DNA from 4 places in the Janthinobacterium sp. C22 genome. Region 1 is predicted to be linked to each of the others. Evidence: predicted binding sites of a transcription regulator. Region 1 holds the regulator's gene; each other region holds the start of a gene.

Region 1 (5,476 bases):
AGGTTCCGGGGTCTGACCCCGGTTTTACGTTGCAGGCTTAATCTTTCAGCCTGGACAACCAATCCGCTGCCGCCGCCAGCGCCTGTTCCAGCTCCTGCGCCGTCTGCGCCAGCAGCGCCGGCACCTCGTCGAGCCGGCCCGCATCGATGGCTTCCTCGGTGGCGAAGGCGGCGCGGATCAGGCGTTTCGTGCCCAGGGTGCCGACGGAGCCGCGCACGCTGTGCAGGATGCGCGCCACGTCGCTGTGGCGGCCGGTCTGCAACGCCGTTTCGGCGTCGCGCACGGGCGTCATGCCCTTGTTCAGCGCGTCTTCCACCATGCGCCGCAGCACGCCGCGCCCTTTCGCGTCGCGCCCCATCACGCGCATCAGCGGCGCCATGGAAAACACTTCCTCATCGGCGACGGGCGCCGGCCCGGCCGTCTGCACTGGCGGGCGCTTGGGCAGGTGGCGCAGGATGACTTCCATCATCTCTTCCACCACCACGGGCTTGGCGATGAAATCGCTGATGCCGGCCGTCATGCAGCGTTCGCGCTCGGACGCCAGCACGCCGGCCGTCATGGCGATCACGGGCAGGCTCAAGCGCAGTTCCGTGCGGATGATGTGGGTGGCGCTGAAACCATCCATGACGGGCATCTGCATGTCCATCAGCACGATGTCGTAGCGCAGCGCTTCCGTGCGCAGCCGTTCCACGGCTTGCAAGCCGTCGCCCACCACGTCCAGGGTGGCGCCCATGTGTTCGAGGATGCCGCGCGCCACGGCCTGGTTCAGGTGGTTGTCCTCCACCAGCAGGAAATGCACGCCGGCCAGTTCCGTGCCCAGCGGCTGGTGCAGGATGCGCTGCTCGCCGCCGTCGTGCTTGGCAATCAGCGCCTGGTGCAGGGCATCGAACAGGCTCGAGCCCGTGATCGGTTTCATCAGCACGACGTCGGCCTCGGCCGCGCTGGAGATTTCCTCCAGGTGGTTGCGGGCGAAGGCGTTGACCATCACCACGATGGGCTGGCGCTGGCCGGCGGCCGCCTGGCGGATGGCCTTGGCCGTGGCCAGGCCGTCCATCACGGGCATGTGCCAGTCGGCCAGCACCACGTCGTACGGTTGCTGCTGCGCCAGGCGTTCGCGGTACAGTTCGATGGCGGCAAAGCCGGAGTCCACTTCGTCGGCCAGCCAGCCCCATGCCTCGATCAGCTTGACGATCAGTTCGCGCGTGGTGCGGTTGTCGTCGGCCACCAGCAGGCGCAGCTGGCCCAGGGTGGGCGTGCGCCGCGTTTCGGCCGGCTGCGCCAGCATGTCGAACGGCACGCTGAACCAGAAGCGGCTGCCCTTGCCTTCGCTGCTGGCGACGGCGATGTCGCCGCCCATCATGTGGATCAGCTGTTTGCTGATGGCCAGGCCCAGGCCCGTGCCGCCGAAGCGCCGCGTGATGCTCTGGTCGCCCTGCGAAAACGCGGCAAACAGCTGCTGTTGCTGCAGTTCCGTCATGCCGATGCCCGTGTCGCGCACTTCGAAGCGTAGCCAGGCGCGCCCGTTCTCTTTCTCGGCCAGGCTGACGGCCACCACCACTTCGCCGCTCTCGGTAAACTTGATGGCGTTGCCGGCCAGGTTGACGAGGATTTGCTGCAGCCGCTGGGCGTCGCCCACGAGGCGGCGCGGCACATCGGGCTCGACGGCAATCGCCAGTTCCAGCTCCTTTTCGCCCGCATTCATGGTCATCGTCGTGGCCAGCGTGTTCATGACCTCGTCGAGGTCGAATTCGACGGGCGACAATTCCATGCGGCGCGCCTCGATCTTCGAATAATCGAGCACGTCGTTGAGGATGCCCAGCAGCGACTGGCCCGCCACGCGCACCATGGTCAGATACTTGCGCTGTTCCGTATCGAGCTTGGTATTGCCCAGCAAATACACCATGCCCAGCACGGCATTGAGGGGCGTGCGGATTTCATGGCTCATGTTGGCCACGAAATCGCTCTTCGCGCGGTTGGCCGCCTCGGCCCGGTCGCGCTCCTGTTCCAGCTCCGCCGCGCGCGATTCGAGTTCCTGCTGCAGCCGGTCGCGTTCGCTCATCAGGCCGTTGAAGGCTTCCGTCAGCTCGCCGATCTCGTCGCGCTGCTGCACGGGAACGGGGTGAAACGGCTGCCGCTGGTGCGCAGCGCCTGCAGGGTGTCGCGCAGGCGCACCAGGGGCGACAGCAGGCGTACGGTGACCCAGCCCAGCACGGCTGCGGCCAGCAGCGAGGCGAGGATGCTCCACAGCACCAGCCGGTACAGCACGCCGTCGAACGGTTCGAAGGCGTCGTCGAGGGGCAGCGAGGCGGCCAGCAGCCAGTTCACCGATTTCAGGCGCTTGAAGCTGTTGACGGCCGTGATGCCGCGGCTGTTGGTGCTGACCATGCTGCCTTCGCCATCGTCCTTCAGCAGCTGAGTGGTCGTCAGGTTGGCGTTCGGCAGGCGCGGCTGCAGCAAACGGCTGGTATCGGGGTGCAGCACGTAGCGCGGCACGGCGCCGCGCGTGAGGATGAAGTAATAGCCGCTCTTGCCGATCTTTTCCGAGCGCAAACGCCCCAGCAGGTTGTCCTTGTACAGGCGCAGCACGCCGATCACCACGCCGGCCACCTGGCCGTCGGCGGCCAGCACGGGCGCCACCATCTGCACGATGGGCATGCCGCTCGATTTGCCCAGCATCGGCTCGGTGATCATGGGCTGGCGCGTGCGCAGCACGGTCTGGAAATACTCGCGCTCGGCGACGTTGATGCCGGCGCGCCCCGCCACTTCCGGCATGTCGGCCACGACGGCGCCGTGCGCGTCGAGCACCAGCACGTCGTCGAACAGCACCAGCATCGAGCGGCGCGAATAGTATTCGCGCAACTGGGCGGGCTGGGCGATCAGTTCCGGCGGCTGCTGCCGGGCCGTCAGGGTGACGATCTGCAGCAGCATCCCCAGCTTGTCGTCGAGCTCGGCGGCGGTGCGGCTGATCAGGGACGACTGCTGGCTCAGCAGTACCCGGGTGAAATCGTCGCGCATGTGCTGCACCTGGATCATGGTGACCAGCGCGATCATGGCGATCGAGGTCAGGCTGGTGGCCAGCGCGACTTTTGCTTTGATGCCGAGAGGCTTCATGATTTCCTTTTCAGTACCGGGCGGCACAGGCGGCAAATAATGCTGTCAGGAATTTTCCTATCAATACCCCAGCTTGGCAAGCGCCGCCACGCAAATTGCCCTCTCCGCATGGGCTTTTGACGATGTTGCCATATAATTAAAGGCGGGACGTCGTTTATTCGGTGAAATTGCGGTGAAATTGGCACACGGCAACCCTGTATGCAGTAAACTTGTTGTTGCATTTTCTAAAAGGTACCGACATGACTGAAGCGCTACTCACTCCAACCTTGCCCACAGTGACCGTGGAAGCGTTGCGTGCGCGATGCTCGACCTGCAGCATGCATCAATTGTGCCTGCCGATGGGCCTCGATGTGGGCGACATGGACAGGCTGGACCAGATCATCGGCCGCCGCCGCAAGATCGTGCGCGGCGCCTCGCTGTTCCGCATCGGCGACTCGTTCCAGAACCTGTACGCGATCCGCCTGGGCCACTTCAAGACCTACCAGATCAATCCGGGCGGCGAAGAGCAGGTGACGGGTTTCCAGATGGCTGGCGAACTGCTGGGCATGGACGCCATCAGCGCCGACCGCCACCACTGTAATGCGGTGGCCCTGGAAGACAGCGAAGTGTGTGAAATCCCGTTTTCCAGCCTGGAACAATTGCTGGGCAACATGCCGACCCTGCTGCGCCATTTCCACCGCATGATGAGCCAGGAAATCACGCGCGAGCAAAGCGTGATGCTGTTGCTGGGCAATATGCAGGCGACGCAGCGCTTTGCCGCCTTCATCGTCAACCTGGCGTCGCGCTATGAAGCGCGCGGCTATTCGAGCAGTAAATTCCAGTTGCGCATGTCGCGCGAGGAAATCGGCAACTACCTGGGCCTGACCATCGAAAGCGTCAGCCGTTTATTGTCGAAATTCAAGAAGGAAGGCTGGCTGCGCGTCTCCAACCGAGAGATCGAGATCCTGCAGCCGGCGAAATTGAAGGCCATTACGGCCGGCACGGACGTCTGCAAATAACAGCACCGTCAAAACCTACTGCGCGTCGCGCTTTGCGGCCTGCGATGCTCGCTGTGCTCTAGCACAGCTGCGCTTCTCAGCCACAAATCACTGCCGCTCGCTACGGTTTTTTCCCGGCGCTGTACGTTATAGCTCTTCATCCGCGTGCAGCGCGATGCTGCGTTGCAGCGGCCAGGTCCAGATACCGGACAGGCGCCACTCGCGCTTGTCATTTTCCACCAGCACCTGCCAGCGGCTGCGTTCGAGCATCGGCAGCGCCACGGAAAAATTGCCGGCCGCATCGGGCTGCACCAGCAGCTTGATATCCTTTTCCGGCAGGGTCGCATGCGCCAGGTGCAGCAGCAAAGGCCTCTGGTACGCCTTGCCGAAGCTGTGCACGGAACCGCTCAGGCGCGCTGCGGCGACGTCATACGCCAGGGTCGTATCCATGGCCAGGTCGCTGGCGATCGTGTCGCGCTTCAAATCCTGGTTGATGGCCTTGCCCTGCTTGTAATAGTCGCCCACCACCAGCGCATCGGGTTGTGTAAACGCGATATAACCCATGAAGCTGCCGACGACCACGGACAGGCCGGGACCGATCATCAGCAGCCATGGCCAGCGGTGCTTGTACCACGGGGCAACGGGGGCTTGCAGTTTCAGACTGTCGGACATGCTATTTCTCCTGTGTAAATGGCCGGCCCCCATGCGGGGACCGGCCTTCCTGCATTAGCGCGGCACGATGAAGACCGCGCTTTCGCGCACGTGCAGCGACGGGTCGTCCAGCGAGTGCAATTCGATTGCAATCTTGTTCGAACCCTTCTCGCCGACGCCGTGCGGCACGCGCAGGCGGATCGGCCAGCCCAGCGTTTCCGTCGGCTGCAACGTCACTTCCTCGCGTGTCAGCAAGGTCAGGCCCGGCAAGCCGGATGCGCTGATTTTGAAATGCTGGCTTTGCTCGGAGGTGTTCATGATCTGCAGGCGGTAGACGTTTTCGATCATGCCGTCTTCCACTTCGCGTCCCATCGAACCGCGGTCGCGGATCACGTCCATTTTCAGCGGCGTGCGCAGGGCCAGCGAAGTACACACGGCGATGATGATCAGGGCCAGGATGGAAGTGTAGATCAGCACGCGCGGGCGCATGGCGCGCTGGCGGATCTGCTTCGAATTGAAGTTGTTTTCCATCGCATGGTCGGTGCTGTAGCGTATCAGGCCACGCGGCCGTTCGACCTTGTCCATCACGGTATTGCAGGCATCGACGCAGGCGGCGCAGCCGATGCATTCATACTGCAGGCCGTTGCGGATATCGATGCCGGTCGGACACACCTGCACGCACAGGGTGCAGTCGATGCAGTCGCCCAGCTTGTCGTTGTTGCCAGCCTTCTTGCTCA
Region 2 (5,476 bases), 3.2 Mb from region 1:
GCCGAAATGCCCGTTCCACAGCTATCACCGCGACGGCCAGATGCGCGTCGACGGCAACCAGGGCGGCACCCTGGGCTATGAACCGAACAGCGCGCAGGAATGGGCCGAGCAACCCGATTTCCGCGAGCCGCCATTGAGCATCGAGGGCGCGGCCGACCACTGGAACCACAGGGTTGACGAGGATTACTATTCGCAGCCGCGCGCCCTGTTCCGCCTGATGACCGCGGCGCAGCAGCAAGCCTTGTTCGACAACACGGCGCGCGCCATCTCGGGTGCCTCGGAGCAAGTCAAGCAACGCCACATCGGCAACTGCACCCTGTGCGACCCCGCCTATGGCGCGGGCGTGGCCGAAGCGATAGCCCGCCTGAGCAAATAAGGCAGGCCGCAAGACTGCGTGGAGGGCCTGGCAACAGGCCTTCCATGCAATACTTTCTGGCAGGCATACCAGCCGGCAGGCCCGCTTGCGGCCTACCAGCGCTGGATATCGATCTGGCCCGTGATGCTCGTTTCCACCGGATAGCCCTCAATCTGCAACGGTACGCGCCGCTTGACGGACGAGTCGCGCAGATACACGACGAGCGCCTCCTTGCCCACGGCCGTCTGCCCCAGGCTGACGCCTTCCACGCCGTCGATGGCCATCAGCGCCCGCTCATTGCGCCGTCGTGCCGCTTCCAGGCGGCCGTGCGGCGCGGCAGGCGCGTACTGCCCCATGCCCTGTCCAGTAGCCTCATCCGGCAAATACGGCATGGCGGCGTCCTCGAAGACGGCATATGGCGATTGTGCGAATTTACTGTTTGACATGACACACCCTCCTGATGCATTCCATGATACACCCGGCCATCCGGCGCTGCAGCACCCTTCGCCGGGCGCAAGCATGCGTGGCCACTACACCATCATCGTGCAAAAAGCGGCGTCAGGCAAGGCGGCGCGCCACCGCCTTGCCCGGTCCTGGCAGCGTGCTCAGGTGTACAAATTGATGTCGAGCGCCGCCACGACGCGCCGCATCTGGTTGGCGAACGTGATGTTGTTACCGCCCGCAAACAGCAGGCCGACGGGATTGCGCTGCTGGTTCCAGGTCCAGATGGACGAGCCGGAATCGCCGCCCGCGCTGAAGGCCCCGCTCACGCCCGTGATGGCGATCTGGTCCTGGAACAGCGCGATCCTGCCGCCGCCGTAATTGACGTTGATGGTGGCGCCAAGGCCCGTGATGCGGCCCTGCGTCAATTGCGTCGTGCGGCCGGACTTGCCGACCATCATGCCTAGCGCGGGCGCCACCAGCGCATTGCTGATGCGGAAATACGCGGGTACGCCGCCGCTCAGGTAGACCAGTTCGGGCCGCACGCGGTCTGGCCAGGCCCAGCCGGTGGCGCAATCGACATAATTGACGCCGCCGCTGAAATTGATGGGCACGAAGCGCTCGAGCACGGCCACCTGGTCTTGCGGGCAGCGGCCGCCGTCGACGGGGCCAGGCTGCACGATACAATCGTTGAACACGCCGCCATTGGAATTGGCCAGCACGTGATTATTGCTAAGAATCATCAAACGACCGTTGCGCGGCGCGCTGCGTCCCACGGCCAGGCAGCCGATGGTGCCGGCCGTGATGCGGAAATGCCCGACCGACACGCCGCCCGGCGCCGGGCGCAGGCGGAACCGGTGCGGCTGCGCATCGATCACGCCCGTGACGACAATATTCACGGGGACATGGTCGCTGGCCACGGCGCGCACGCCCATGGCGCCCACGATGGCAGCCTTGGCGCGGTCGACGGAGGTGGCTTCGGCCACGTACAGGGTCAGGGCCGGCAAGCCCGGCTCGCCGGACGAGCTGTCGCTGGCGCCCTCGCCCAGGCCGATGGACACGCCCTGGATATTGCCGCCGTCGCTGAAGGCATCGGCCGCGCGCACGCCGCCCGCCTGGGTGATACTTTGGCGCATGCCGTCTTCGATGCTGCGCTTGATTTCCAGCAATTCCATGCTGACGCCGCTCAAGGCGTCGGGCACGTCCGCGACGGATGCGCTCTCGATCGTATTGTCGTCTGCGCCGGGGACGGCGAATTGGCCGACGGCCTCTTCATCGTCCGCGCTTTGCCCCCTGCCGCTGCCGCCAGGCGGGGCGCTGAAACCATTCTCGTTGCCTGTCATCGTGTTCTCCTCGTGGGTCGCCGCAAACCACCAGTGTGGACGGCCCGCGCGGGCCGGTATTGATCTGGATTGAACCGCGCGGACGCATGGCCGCCCTGCGCCGCAGGAGACAGCAAAGGAAAAAATAGTTCCCTTGCCAAGGTTGAGCAAGATCAGGCGTGCGGCCGGAGTCGCCGCCGATACTTGACTGACAGGCGGGAAGCGGGCCTGTTCCACGGCAGCAAGGCCGGCAAGGTTGGCAGGGTTGGCAACAACGCGGCAACGCCAGCAACGGTATGGATGGGAAAACAATGACGAGCCCTGGTACGACAAGCCACGACGAGGCGCCTGCGGGCGGACAGGCAGGCCACAGCGCCGCGGATGCCGGCGGCCCAGACGCAGGCCAGCACGCGGGTTTTGTGCACGGCATGGCGGCATGGGCGGAAAAGCACCGCATCAGCCCCTGGCGCGGCAGTTTTGCCGACTTCATCGAACAGATCCTGCCCGGCCGCGCCGCCCTGCTGACGCGCAGCGCGCACCAGTACCTGTGGGACATGATGCGCTGGAATGGCCAGACCGACGCCGCCGGGCGCTTCCGCTGCCGCCTGTTCGACGACGAACTGTTCGGCATCGACGAGGCGATCGACCGGGTCGCCGCCTACTTCAAGGCGGCCGCCGCCGGCTCCGAGGTGGGCCGGCGCATGCTGTTGCTGCTGGGCCCGCCGTCGGGCGGCAAGTCGACCATGGTGATCCTGCTCAAGCGGGGGCTGGAAGAGTACAGCCACAGCAGCGAAGGCGCGCTGTACGGCATCGCCGGCTGTCCCGTGCACGAATCGCCGCTGCATCTGGTGCCGCACAGCATGCGCGCCGATTTTCGCGCCAGCTATGATGCCGAACTGCATGGCGAACTGTGCCCCCATTGCCGCGCCCGCCTGGAAGAGCAGTACGCCGGCGACTTCCTGCGCATGCCCGTCGAACGCATCCACCTGTCCGAGGCCGGCCGCTGCGGCATCGGCACGTATGCGCCGCACGATCCCACGACGGCCGACCTGGCCGACCTCGTCGGTTCCGTCGACCTGTCGAAAGTGGCGCAATACGGCGACGAAGGCGACCCGCGCGCCTGGTCCTGGTCCGGCGCCGTGTATGCGGCCAGCCGCGGCATGCTGGAAATGATCGAAATCCTCAAGGTCAAGCGGGAATTCCTCTACCTGCTGCTGACCCTGACGCAGGAAAAGAATGTCAAGGTGTCGCGCTTTCCCCTGATATACCTCGATGAAACCATCCTCGCGCACACCAACCTGGCCGAATTTCGTAAATTCCTGCAAGAAAGCGAGAACGAGGCGCTGCTCGACCGCATGGTCATCGTGCAAGTGCCGTACACGCTCAATTACCGCGAAGAAGCGCGCATCTACCGCAAGCTGATCCAGGCGGCCGCGCCCGCCTTCCGCGACGTGCACCTCGATCCCCACGTGCTGCATGCGGCCGCCGTGTTTGCCATCCTGAGCCGCCTGCCCGAGGGCGACGACAAGGAAGCGGAACTGGTCAAGAAGCTGCGCGTGTATGCCAACGAGGACGTCGACGACCTGCAACCGGCCGACCTGCGCCGCCTGCGCGAGCGCGACAAGGCGCCCGACGAGGGCCTGTCGGGCGTGTCGCCCCGTTTCGTCATCAACGCCCTGTCGCACGCCATCATTTCCGCCCAGCGCAACAGCCTGTCGACCATGGACGTGCTGCTGGCCCTGAAGGACGGCATCGAAAGCGATGCGCGCATCGAGCCGCGGCGCAAGCGCAAATGGGTCGATTATCTGGTGCTCACGCGCAAGGATTTTTATAACCGCTGGGTCAAGGCCGACGTGCACAAGGCCTTGTTCGTGTCATTCGAGCAAGAAGCACAGGACTTGCTGAACAAATACCTCGATGAAGTCGAAGCCATGCTCGACAACCGCCAGATCCGCGATCCCATCACCAGCGAAGAGCGCCGTCCCGACGAGCGCTTCCTGCGCGCCGTGGAAGAAAAAATCCACATCAGCGATTCGGGCAAGCAGTCTTTCCGCCAAGAAGTGGTGCGCAAGGCCATGAGCGCCTTCAAGCGGGGCGAGGCGTTCGGCCTGGGCAGCCATGCCCAATTGCACGACGCCATCCAGCAATATCTGTTCGAACAGCGGCGCGACGTGCTGCGCCTGGTCGGCTCGGCCAAACGCCCCGACGACGACGTGCGGGCCAGGATCTCCGCCGTCGAGCAGCGCCTGGTCGACGAATACGGCTACGACGCCCATAGCGCGCGCGAAGCGCTCAACTACGTGACCACCTTGCTGGCGCAGGAATAGCCATGTCCGCCACGACCACGCCAGACAGCGGCAAGCAACAGGGTCCTCCGGTACGCGACGGCCCGACAGGCATGACTGGCACGGCAAGCACGGCTGGCGCCACTGGCTGCAACGCCGCCACCGGCGCGGCAGCACCGGCGGGCGCCGCGCCTGCCTTGGCCCGGCCCTGGTATGCGCTGTTCTCGCGCGGCGCGCGCGACTGGCTGCGCCACAATCAGAAAGTGCGCGACGCCGTGCAGGCGCATTTGCCCGAGCTGATCGCCACGCCGGACCTGATCGGCGGACCGCAGCAGCGCACGGTGCAAGTGCCCCTGCGTCTGCTCGAACATGCGCGCTTCCGTCTGGCGCCCGCGCGCAACAGCGTGGGCGCGGGACAGGGCGACGGTCAGCCCGGCGATCTCCTGCGCGCGGCGCGCCCCGCCACGGACGGGGCCGGGGCGCAAGGCGAAGGCGGCAATGGCGAGGGCGCCGTGCGCCTGTTGCTGGAGTTTCCCATCGACGACATTCTCGACTGGCTGTGGGAGACCTTCGAGTTGCCGGACCTGAAACCGCGCCACCTGGGCGCCATCGACGAGGTGCGGCTCGTGCGTAGCGGACTGGACCGTCATGGCGCCCGTTCGCGGCTGGACCGCCGGCGCACCGTCAAGGAAGCCATCAAGCGGCGCGCCTTGCAGGCGCGGCCCGTGCCGTTCACCAATGACGACTTGCGTTACCGCCAGGTGCTGCTACAGCCACGGCCCAGCGCGAATGCCGTCGTGTTTTTCGTGCTGGACGTGTCGGCCAGCATGGCGCAGGCCGAGCGCAAGCTGGCCAAATCCTTCTTTTTCTTTGCCTTGCAGGGCTTGCGCCGCAGGTATGCGCGCGTGGAAACACGTTTTATCGCCCATACGACGCGGGCCTGGGAATTTTCCGAAGCCGAGTTCTTCCAGGTCAATGGCATGGGCGGCACCATGGCCTCCACCGCCTTTCGCCTGAGCCGCGAACTGCTGCAGGAACACTATGCGCCGGGCCGCTACAACGCCTACCTGTTC
Region 3 (5,476 bases), 2.6 Mb from region 1:
GAGCCCATCGGAATGCAAGGTGGCCGACTGGGTGCTGAAGGAGCCGAACGCCATGCTGACCCTGCCGATCGCCGAAATCGCCCAGCGGGTCGGCGTCAGCCAGCCGACCGTGATGCGCTTTTGCCGCTCGATCGGCGTGCAGGGCCTGGCCGATTTCAAGCTGAAGCTGGCCTCCGGCCTGACGGGCGGCGCCATCACGGTGGCCCACTGCCACGTGGAGATTTCGGACTCCGACGCGGAACTGGCGCGCAAGGTGCTGGGCAATAACGCCTCGGCCGCGCTGGCCCTGCGCGACATGCTCGACGTGAAGGCGCTGACGGCGGCCATCGAGCTGCTGCGCGGCGCGCAGCGCGTGGAATTGCTGGCTGTCGGCAGCGCCCGCGTGGTGGCCGACGACATGCAGCACAAGCTGCTCAACCTGGGCATCGTCAGCAGCTTCTTTGCCGACCCGCAGGCGCAGGAAATGAGCGCCGCCATGCTGAAACCGGGCGACGTGGCGCTGGTCATTTCCCGCTCCGGCGCCCTGCCCGACCTGCTGCGCACCGTCAAGGTGGCGCAGGGCTGCGGCGCGCGCGTGCTGGCGATCACGGCCAGCGGTTCGCCGCTGGCCAAGCTGGCCGACGTGCTGCTGACCCTGAACCATCCGGAAGGCAACCTCAATTTCGTGCCCATGATCGTGCGCCTGCTGCAGCTGATGATGCTCGATATCCTGTCGGTGGGACTGGCGCGGCGCGACACGGCGCAGCGCACCAGCGCCGCCGAACTGGAAGAAGGCCAACTGCACGGCATGCGCATCAGCGGCAAGCTGAAATTCGGTGGCCACCTCGAATAAGGCGGCGCCCGCCGCCCCCGCCCCCGACACGGCCAGCGGCGCCACCGTGCACGACGTGGCGCGCCTGGCCGGCGTCTCGGCCATGACGGTGTCGCGCGTGATCAACGGGCGCGCCAGCGTCAGCACGGCCACGCGCGACAAGGTCGAGGCGGCGATCGCCAGCCTGCGCTACCAGCCCAACCTGGCGGCTCGCGCGGCCCGCACGGGCACCCTGCGCATCGGCCTCTTGTACAGCAACCCCAGCGCGGCCTTCCTCAGCGAATTTTTAGTTGGCGCCATGGACCAATGCCGCCAGGGCGGCGGCCAGCTGCTGCTCGAACGCTGCGAAGACCTGGACAGCCAGCGGGCCGGCATCGATTGCCTGGTGGCGGCCGGGGTGGACGGCATCCTGGTGCCGCCGCCCCTGTGCGATTCGCCCGCGGTGCTGGCGCAGCTCAATACCATGGGCATCCCCGCCATCGCCGTGGCCACGGCGCGCCCGTCGCCCGATGTATCGGCCGTGCGCATCGACGACTACGAAGGCGCGCTGGCCATGACGCGCCATCTGCTCGCGCTGGGTCACCGCGACATCGGCTTCATCGAGGGCGACCCGGCGCACACGCCCGCGCTGCTGCGCCGCCAGGCCTTCGAGGACGCCATGCGGGAAGCGGGCTTGCAGGTGCCGCCGCACAGGGTGGCGCAAGGCTATTTTACGTATCGTTCGGGGCTGGACGCGGCGCGCCGGCTGCTGGCGCAAGCACCGCATCCCAGCGCCATCTTCGCCAGCAACGACGACATGGCCGCCGCCACCCTGGCCGTGGCGCACGGCATGGGCTTGCAGGTGCCGGCGCAACTGAGCGTGTGCGGCTTCGATGACACGCCCGTCGCCACCACCGTCTGGCCCGAGCTGAGCACCATCCACCAGCCCATCGCCGACATGGCGCGCGCCGCCGTCAGTCTCGTCATCGACGAGATACGCCAGCGCCGCGCGGGGGAGACGGCGCCCGCCACGCACCACCTGATGGCATTTACCTTGATGGAACGGGCGTCGACGGGACCAGCGCGCTAGTCACACGCCGCCAGGCAGGCTCAGGCCTGCATTGCGGGCAGATGCATTCCCGCCTTGCGCGCCGCGATCTGGCCGCCCATGGCCAGCAGGTCGAGTTGCGCCTCGCGCGCACGCGGAAAAATCTCGTCCTCCTCTTCCTGTACGTGCTGTTCGATTTGCCTGGACAAGACCTTGACCTTGGCGTCGTACAAGTCTTCGCCGGGCGCCATGGCGACGATTTGCGCGATCAATTCCTTGGCCGAGGCGTGTTCGACGGTGGCTTCATTGATCAAGTCTTCGTTCGAACGGCTGGCGTCGCGCACGGCAGGGTAGAAGATTTCCTCTTCCGCCATCGTATGCTTGCTCAATTCCTCGCAGATTTTCAGCGCCAGCTTGCGTTTGCTGGCAAGCGACCTGTCGCTGAGCCCCTCATACTGTTCGAACAAGTCCTTCACCGTCTGATGATCTTGCGTCAGCAGTTCGATCGCATCCATGTCTTGCATTCCGACATTTCGCCGGGAAACGGAAGCTGCCTGATGGGATTGCGTGGCCATGATGTGGTCTCCAGGTGTGCAATGAAGTCCCCATTCTAGACGGGGCCATGCGGCGTCCATGTAGGACGATTGCCAACGTCAAGGTAGGCCTGGCGGGAAGGTCAACGCGTTTCGATGCAGATCAAGCTGACCATGATAAATTTTTGCATTGCGCAAAAAGTATGCGTGGCGCGCCTGCCTGTCCGGCGCGCCACGCCGTGCGACTTAACGCAGCTGCGTGCGCCGCGCCAGCGATTCCACCAGTTCCACCGAGGGCGGCGAGCCGCCGGCCGCCAGGCAGGCGCCCGCCCCGGCCGCGACGGCGAAGCGCAAGTGCTGGCCGCCATCCGCATCGGGCCGGTACATCAGGCTGTACAGCAAGCCGCCGATGCTGGCGTCGCCCGCGCCCACCGAGTCGACCACCTCGATAGCGGGCGGCGCCGCCTGCCATGTCTGTTCGCCCCGGTACAGCGCCGCGCCCTGCGATCCGCGCGTATACAAATACGTGGCGTGCGGATTCCAGCCGCGCAGCACGGCAAACGCGCCATCGATGTCATCGTGGCGGAACAGGCCCGCCAGGTCTTCGTCCGACACCTTGATCACGTCGGCCAGCTCCGTCATGCGGCGCAGGGTGGCGTCGTAGCGTTCATCCATCATGATGCGGAAGTTCGGGTCATAGCTGATCTTCACGCCGGCCGCCTTGAGTTCCTGCGCCAGCGCCACCAGCTTGCCCGCCAGCGGTTCGCGCGCCAGGCTGATGCCGCCGAAATGCACCCATTGCGCGCCCTGCATCCAGCCGGCGGGCAACTGCGCCGCGTCGAAATGCAGGTCGGCGCTGTCGTCGCCGATGAAGTAATACGTGGGCGGATGCAGTTCATGCACGATGGCCAGCAGCGGCGACTTCGCGCGGCGCTGCAAAAAACGCATGTCCAGGCCCGCCGCGTCGGTCGCTTGCGCCAGCGCGTCGCCGAAGACGTCGAGGCTGACGGCGCCCGCAAAGGCGCTGGGCACGCCCAGGCGCGCCATCACGCGGGCCACGTTCCAGGTCGAGCCGCCCACCTGGCTGCTCCACGCGTCCGCGCCCGTGCGCAGCATGTCCGTCAGCGCTTCGCCGGCCGAAACGAATTGTGGAAACTCGCGCGTGACGGCGGCGCTCATGCGGCACCGCCGATCACGTTCAGCACTTCATAGCAGGCGCCCATGGTGTGGTAATCGGTCTTGCCGGCCGGGCTTTTCTCCTTGCTGATTTTCTGATTCTCGGGCGTCAGGATGCGGTACCAGGCGCCGTGTGCATGGTCGACGAAGTGCTTCCAGCTGTAATCCCATATCTTGTCGTAGCTTTGCCAGTAGGCGTCGTCGCCCGTGCGCGCGGCCAGCACGGCGGCGGCGGCGAAGCTTTCCGCCTGCACCCAGAAGTATTTGTCGCCATCGCAAATCTCATTCTGCGGGCCGAAACCGTAGTGGATGCCGCCATGCGCGCCATCCCAGGCCTTGGCCAGCGCCGTGTCGTACAGTTCGCGCGCACGGGGCAGCAGCCACTCCGATGGTCCGGCCATGAACCTGGCGTGGCGCTCCATGATCAACAGCAGCTTGGCCCATTCCGTGAAGTGGCCGGGCTGGTAGCCCCACGGACGGAAGATATTGCTCTTGTCGTGCAGGTTGTAATCCCAGTCGATAGCCCAGTCGGGCGTGTAGTGTTCCCAGATCATGCCGTTGGCCAGACCCGCCTGGCGCACCGTGATGTTGTGCGCCAGGGTTTCGGCGCGGTGCAGATATCTCGCTTCGCCCGTCGCCTCGAACGCGGCCAGCATGGCTTCGCACGCATGCATGTTCGCGTTCTGGCCACGGTAACCGTCCAGGGTGGACCAGTCGGCGCTGGCCACGTCCGCGTACAGGCCGTGTTCCGGCAGCCAGAAGCGCTGCTCCATCAATTCGAACGTCTCGTCCAGGTAGGCGTGCGCTTCCGTCACCCCCGCCTGCAGGGCGTGCGCATACGCGAGCAGCACGAAGGCCAGGCCGTAGCAGTGGTTGGCGCCGTCTTCCACCGTCTTGACGCCGTCTTTCCACGACAGTTGCCAGGCGTAGCCCCCGGTGGCCGGATCGCGGTGCACGTCGCGCAAAAATGCCACGCCATGGCGCAGCGCCGCCTGGTAATCGTCGCCGCCGAAATGGCGATACGCCATGGCGTAATTGAAGATGAAGCGCGTGCTGCTGACCAGGTGGCGTGTGGCAGCGTCGTAGACGGTGCCGTCGTCGAGGAAGAAATGATAGAAGCCGCCGCTCGGGTCAAACGCGCGCGGGTGGTAGAAGTGCATCGTGTGCTGGATGTGCTTTTCAAGCATTGCCCTGGAGCGGAAATCGGGATTCATGGGTCTCTCATGATATTGTTATCGATAACAATGATGATAGCATGCCGTTTCCGCCCCGTCTCGTCCACTTAAGGGGGCGTGGCTGACTTGCGCTTTTCACGCCACAGCGCCGCCTTGGCCGGGTCGGCCGCCTGCCCCAGCTCGCCCTGATCGTACACCTTGACCAGCCGCTCGATGGCTTCCGCGTCGCCCTGCTTCGCCGCCAGCAGGTACAACTCGAAGGGCTGGGGCGCCGGCCCTTGCCGGGTGGCTCCGCCACGGCCCTGCTCCAGCAGGCGCGCAAAACCCGTCTGGCCCGGCGGGCTTTTGGCGATGGCCGCCATTTCATACCAGCCCAGGGCCGCCTCGTCGCTCTGCGGCACGCCCCGCCCCACTTCATACGAATAGGCGACATTGTTCAAGCCCGGCGGATCGAGCGCCTTGGCCGCCCGCATGTACCAGCCGAACGCTTCCCTGCGCTGCGCGTCATCGTGCGCCGTCATCATCAGCCGGTAGCCGATTTCATTGTAGGCGGGGATGAAGCCGTTTTCGGCATAAAACTTCAGCCAGTGCAGCGCGTGCGCCTGTTCTTCCGCGCTGCTGTGGATGTTTTCAAAGTGCTGGGCCACCATGAAGTTGGCCAGTTCCACGCCTTGCGCGGCGCCCTTGCGCGACCAGTATTCGCCCAGCTTGCGGTCTACGGCCATGCCCTGGCCCAGCGTATAGGCCACGCCCA
Region 4 (5,476 bases), 3.2 Mb from region 1:
TGGCACAATCCCCAGCGCGAAGTGCCGGCCACCATCACGTATGCCGAAGAAGGGGGAATCGCTATGTGCGCCTGGCCAGTCCCGGCTACAGCGCCGGCTATGGCGAACTGCTGCGGCTGCTGCAGCGCGTGCGCGTGCAGCCCGCCACGCGCTACACCCTGGCGCTGGACGTGCGCCGAAGCGGCCCCATGCCCGTGCTGCAGGTGCGCCTGTGCCAGCGGCAATTGCTGTATGCGCAAGGCTGCGTGTCCGTCCCCCTGCGCCTGCGTCCTCATCCGACCGGCAGTCCGGTGGCGGTCTGGCAGCACTACGACGTGCCGTTCGACAGCGCCTGGCTGGGCACGGGCGCCTGGCTGCTGCGCCCGCCCGTGCAGCTGGAACTGGCGGCCAGCGGCACGGCTGACTCGTCCGTGCTCGAAGTCGACAATCTGAGCTTGCGCGCGCCCGGCGGCGAGGAATTGCTCGCCAACGGGCGCTTTACGCAGGCGAATAATTACTGGTTTTTCAGCAGCGACCACCATCACTTGCCGTGGCACATCAAGAGCATGGCGCTGCACGTGCTGGTGGAAACGGGCTGGTGCGGCGCCCTGTCCATGCTGGCCCTGCTGTCCGTGGCCGGCACGCGCCTGCTGCGCCAGGCCAGGGGGCGATTCAGGCGCGCTGGCCTGCGCCGCCGCCCTGCTGGGTTTTCTCGTCGTCGGCCTGTTCGACAGCCTGCTCGACGTGCCGCGCATCGCCTTGCTGTGCTATCTGTTGCTGCTGTGCGCGCTGCTGAGGCCCGCCCACTCCCCGCCACCTCCTGCCCTTGAAAGCGCGCCGCCATGAAAGCCCTGCCGTTGACATTCCCCTTCGCCCTGCTCACCTGCCTGGCCTGGCTCCTGGCCTGCGCGCCGTGCCGCGCCGACACATCGCTGGCGCAGACCATCGCGCGCGTCAAGCCGTCGATCGTCGGCGTGGGCAGCCTGCAAAAGACGCGCACGCCGCCGATGAATTTCATCGGCACGGGTTTCGTGGCCGGCGACGGCTTGAGCGTGCTGACGTGCGCGCATGTGATCCAGAAACTGCTCGACGCGAATCCGAACGAAGTCATCGGCATACTCACGGGCCAGGGCGAGGTGGCGCAATTTCGCCCCGCCAAAGTCCAGGCGCTGGACACGGAACACGACCTGGCCTTGCTGCGCCTGGCGGGCGCGCCGCTGCCCGCCCTGGCGCTGGGCGACGCTGCCACGGTGCGCGAGGGCCAGGCCCTGGCTTTCACGGGTTTTCCGCTCGGGACCTTGCTCGGTTTGCACCACGTGACGCACCGCGCCACCGTGTCATCGCTGACGCCGGTGGTCATGCCCAGCGAAAACGCGCAGCGCCTCGACGTCCGGCGCCTGGCGCAGCTGCAAAAGGCCCCCTACACCGTGTTCCAGCTGGACGCGACGGCGTATCCGGGCAGCAGCGGCAGCCCGCTGTTCGATCCCGAGACCGGTCTCGTCTACGGCATCGTCAACATGGTGTATGTCAAGGGCCTCAAGGAGGCCGCCATCAGCGCGCCAAGCGGCATCACCTACGCGATTCCGGGCGGCTACATGCAGGCGATCTTACTGAAAAGCAAATAAACCTCAGTTGCGCCCTTGCCTCAGCCGGTCGGTAATACCGGGCTCATCCCATGTCGGAAAAAAAGGGGTAAAACGACCGTTCACCCCCATGCTGTTCCATCAGGCCACCGTATTTACGGATCTGGGCCCCCATGTAATCGAGGTCCAGCCGTAGCAGCACGGCCGGCGCCCCCACGCGCGTGCACTCGCGCTCGCCGCCGAAGTCCTGGAAGCCCAGCATGCGCTTGTAAAACACCACGTGGCGCGGATTGACTTCGATCACGTAATCCGTAAAGCCGTGAATATTGTGGGCATAGATATAAGAAATATGAATCAGCGCCGCAAACACGCGCTTGCTCACACCCTTGTCGATGGCCAGGCGCGACGGCTCGCACAGGCGCCGGCCCTGCTCGCGCAGGACGTCGAGCTTGTCGCGGAAGTTTTCATCGGCCGGCAAGCCCGTCTCGTCATTGTCGAGGCACAGGGTCATGGTGCCGACGGTGGTGCCCGCCGTTTCCGCGAACAAGGTGATCTTGTTCAAGGCGTGCGCGATGCCGGGATCGACGGCATAGCCGCGCCAGCCGTACATCTTGCGGATCAGCAAGCTGGCCGCTTCACGCCGGCCACGCGAATTGGCCATGCGGATATGAAAGCGCTGCAGGTCGAGCTCATGCTCCATGGCCGGGTCGATCTGCCCCTCGCCCACCACCAGGTCGCTGAAAGTACCGGGCGTGTCGAAGGAAATAATGGGTTCATCTTCAAAGCTCATCTTGTCCTCACGTTCATCGGCAGCCGTCGAGACGGACTGAAGCCAATGCCTTGTGACAAGACAAAAACGGGAGAAGTTCCCACCTCTAGCTAAAAAAACAGAAGAAATCTGCCTTTAGATAGCAAAATAACACGATGAAATTTGCCGAAAAGTACAAAATGACAAATATAAGTGCTGTTTTGATATGGCCGAGTCCGCTGTTAAAAAAGCTTTCCGGAATCAGCAGCACGTCGCCCGGCCGCATCATGACATTCGCGGAAATGTCGCCGCTCTTCAATAGATCGTCGAGCCGCACGCGCAGCTGCTGCTGGCTGCCCTCGCGCACGCGGATGATGCTGGCCTTGTTGCCGGCAGCGAAATCGGTGATGCCGCCCACGGCGATGAGCACGTCCATCAGCGACATGCCGAGCCGGTACGGCAGCGCCTGCGGCTTGGCCGCCTCGCCGATCACGCGGATCTGCTCGCCATACGGCCCCGAGAAATTGGTGACGATGACCGTCACCACGGGCTGCTGGATGAACTTGCTCAAGGCTTGCTCGATGTCGCGCGCCAGCTGGGTCGACGTCTTGCCGCTGGCCTCCAGGTCTTCCACCAGCGGCGTGGTGATCTTGCCGTCCGGCCGCACGGCCACCGTCAGCGACACTTCCGGATTGCGCCAGACGATGATGTTGACGGAATCGCCCGGCCCGATCAGGTAATCGTGCATGGGTGCGCTGTCGTCGGCGGGCGCCAGCGGATAGCGGGTGCGGCAGCCTCCCAGCAGGCCGGCGGCACCGGCCAGGACCAGCGTGTTGCAGACAAATGCACGGCGAAACGGATTCATGCGGAGCCTCTTCGAGTCGATGGCGCGTCCATGGCCGGCCCCGCAGAACCAGCCTGGGCCGCGAACTTCCTATGATTATTAAAAGCCGGCAAGTGAACCTTGAGGCGTATCAAGAAGCAATCATCTTGGGAAATCTTGCTCGACAGGCGCCCTATACTTTGCTTACTCAACAGACAAGCATTTCTTGCAAGACGCCGTCGCCCGCCCGTCTGCCGTGCAGCACCGTTACCTGAAGGAAGCGACATGGAGCAATTGATACAGCAACTGCTTTCCAGCCTGAAAGGCATCTGGAAATACCGCTGGCATGCGGTGCTGGTGGCGTGGCTGGTGGCCATCGTCGGCTTCATCAAGGTGATCAGCCTGCCCGACGACTTCCAGACGTCGGCGCGCGTGTTTGTCGATACGCAAACCATCCTCAAGCCGCTGATGGCCGGCATGACCAGCGTGCCGAACACGGAACAGCAGGTGGCCATCATGAGCCGCACCCTGCTCAGCCGGCCCAACGTGGAGCGCGTCATGCGCATGGTCGACCTCGACCTCGATTCGAAGACCGTGCGCGAGCACGAGGCCCAGCTCGATGACCTGATGAGCCGCATCAAGATCACCGGCACCAACGCCTACGACATCTACACCATCAGCTACAGCGGGCGCGACCCGAAGCTGGTGCGCGACGTGGTGCAAAGCCTGCTGACCATCTTTGTCGAAGGAAGTTTCCAGGGCAAAAAGGGCGATTCGCAGAAGGCGGTGCAATTCATCGACGAGCAGATCAAGAATTACGAGGACAAGCTGAGCGCGGCGGAAAACCTGGTGAAGGAATTCAAGATCCGCAACAACCTGCTGCTGCCGCGCCAGGGCATCGACTACGGCAGCCAGCTGCTGATGTCGTCCGATAGCCTGAACAATGCCAAGCTGGAGCTGGTCGAGGCGGAACAGGCGCGCAAGGCCATCCAGAGCCAGATCGAGGGCGACGAGCCCGTGCTCGACATGGAGCCGAACGCGTCGTCCATCACGAATCCCGAACTCGACGAGCGCATCGCCTCGCTCAACAAGAACCTCGACAACCTGCGCATGCAATTTACGGAATTGCATCCCGACATCATCGCCTCGAAGCGCCTGGTGGCCCAGCTGGAAGAGCGCAAGATCGAGGAAAGCAAGCTGAAAACGGCGTCCGGCGACCCGGGCAAGAACTACAGCCCCATGCTGCAGCAGCTGAAGGTGGCGCTGACGGACGCGGACGCCAAGGTGGCCGCCATCCGCGCCCGCGTGCAGGAATACAGCGCGCGCAATGAACGGCTGCTGGCGCAGAGCAATGCCGTGCCCGAGGTGGAATCGCAGCTGGCGCAGCTCAACCGCGACTACATCATCAACAAGGAAAACTATGAAAAGCTGATCGGCCGGCGCGAAGCGGCCAAGCTGTCGGGCGAACTCAGTTCCACCACCGAGATGATGGCCTTCAAGATCATCGACCCGCCCACGGTGCAATATGCGCCCGTCGGCCCGAACCGCCCGCTGCTGTTCAGCGCGGCGCTGGGCGCGGCCCTGGTGGCCGGCGTCGCCGCGGCCCTGCTGATCAGCCAGGTGCGCCCCACCTTCCTCAGTCCGTCCGAACTGCGCGACGCGACGGGCTTGAACGTGCTGGGCACGGTATCGATGAACTGGACGCCGCTGCAGCAGGTACGCCGCCGCCGCGCCCGCTATGGCTTCGGCGCCTGCCTGGGCAGCCTGTTCGTGCTGTACGGCGGGGTCATGACGGCCGCGCTGCTGAAATTCTAGAGCCACCAGGGGAGCGACGATGAGCAGCAAGGACAGCGGCAAGCAGGAACCCACGATCCTGGGCGTGGCCGAGGCCGGCGTGCCCTATGGTGCGGATGGTCCGGAGGTGGCCGCTGGCGCGGATGGCGCGCAGGCGGCCCGCTCGCCCCAGTACCGGCCCCTGAACCTGGCCCGGCTGGCCGAGCAGGGCATGCTCACGCACGATGGCGGGCGCAGTTCGGTGGCCGAGGATTTCCGCATCATCAAGCGCCCGCTGCTGCGCCAGGCACGCGCCAGCGGCGCCGAGGCCATCCGCCACGGCAACCTGATCGTCGTCACCAGCGCCATGCCCGGCGAAGGCAAGACGTATTGCGCCGTCAACCTGGCCATGAGCATCGCCATGGAAATGGATATCACGGTGCTGCTGGTCGATGCCGACGTGGCGCGCCCGTCCGTGCTGAAAGTGCTGGGCCTGCCGCCCGAGCCGGGGCTGATGGACGTGCTGCTCGACCCGCAGCTGGCGATGGCGGACGTGATCCTGAAAACCAA

Evidence for each region. Region 1 encodes FNR, which switches genes on or off when oxygen is low (the NO sensors DNR and NnrR bind a similar motif). Its sites were predicted from a motif close to TTGATNNNNATCAA; they were not measured.
Region 2: a site for FNR is predicted at 2,199-2,212, ahead of ACRHIG_RS18485 (serine protein kinase). Genes of this name have one in related genera too.
Region 3: a site for FNR is predicted at 2,525-2,538, ahead of ACRHIG_RS22295 (hemerythrin domain-containing protein). Genes of this name have one in related genera too.
Region 4: a site for FNR is predicted at 3,275-3,288, ahead of ACRHIG_RS18540 (XrtA system polysaccharide chain length determinant). Genes of this name have one in related genera too.

Annotation. Positions count from the first base shown of each region.
Region 1 is NZ_CP193659.1:702,697-708,172, forward strand. It holds gene ACRHIG_RS03170 (hybrid sensor histidine kinase/response regulator) at 38-2,110, opposite strand; gene ACRHIG_RS03175 (cache domain-containing protein) at 2,080-3,111, opposite strand; gene fnr (fumarate/nitrate reduction transcriptional regulator Fnr) at 3,351-4,109, shown strand; gene ACRHIG_RS03185 (FixH family protein) at 4,236-4,760, opposite strand; gene ccoG (cytochrome c oxidase accessory protein CcoG) at 4,815-5,476, opposite strand, start outside.
Region 2 is NZ_CP193659.1:3,922,734-3,928,209, forward strand. It holds gene ACRHIG_RS18470 (catalase) at 1-376, shown strand, start outside; gene ACRHIG_RS18475 (hypothetical protein) at 469-801, opposite strand; gene ACRHIG_RS18480 (chymotrypsin family serine protease) at 961-2,139, opposite strand; gene ACRHIG_RS18485 (serine protein kinase) at 2,430-4,445, shown strand; gene ACRHIG_RS18490 (DUF444 family protein) at 4,448-5,476, shown strand, end outside.
Region 3 is NZ_CP193659.1:4,768,921-4,774,396, forward strand. It holds gene ACRHIG_RS22285 (glucokinase) at 1-832, shown strand, start outside; gene ACRHIG_RS22290 (LacI family DNA-binding transcriptional regulator) at 816-1,880, shown strand; gene ACRHIG_RS22295 (hemerythrin domain-containing protein) at 1,901-2,353, opposite strand; gene ACRHIG_RS22300 (carbohydrate kinase family protein) at 2,618-3,550, opposite strand; gene ACRHIG_RS22305 (AGE family epimerase/isomerase) at 3,547-4,761, opposite strand; gene ACRHIG_RS22310 (tetratricopeptide repeat protein) at 4,830-5,476, opposite strand, start outside.
Region 4 is NZ_CP193659.1:3,937,229-3,942,704, forward strand. It holds gene ACRHIG_RS18515 (hypothetical protein) at 1-432, shown strand, start outside; gene ACRHIG_RS18520 (hypothetical protein) at 315-809, shown strand; gene ACRHIG_RS18525 (S1 family peptidase) at 822-1,604, shown strand; gene ACRHIG_RS18530 (N-acyl amino acid synthase FeeM domain-containing protein) at 1,648-2,352, opposite strand; partial or broken gene ACRHIG_RS18535 (XrtA/PEP-CTERM system exopolysaccharide export protein) at 2,555-3,175, opposite strand; gene ACRHIG_RS18540 (XrtA system polysaccharide chain length determinant) at 3,419-4,948, shown strand; gene ACRHIG_RS18545 (XrtA-associated tyrosine autokinase) at 4,968-5,476, shown strand, end outside.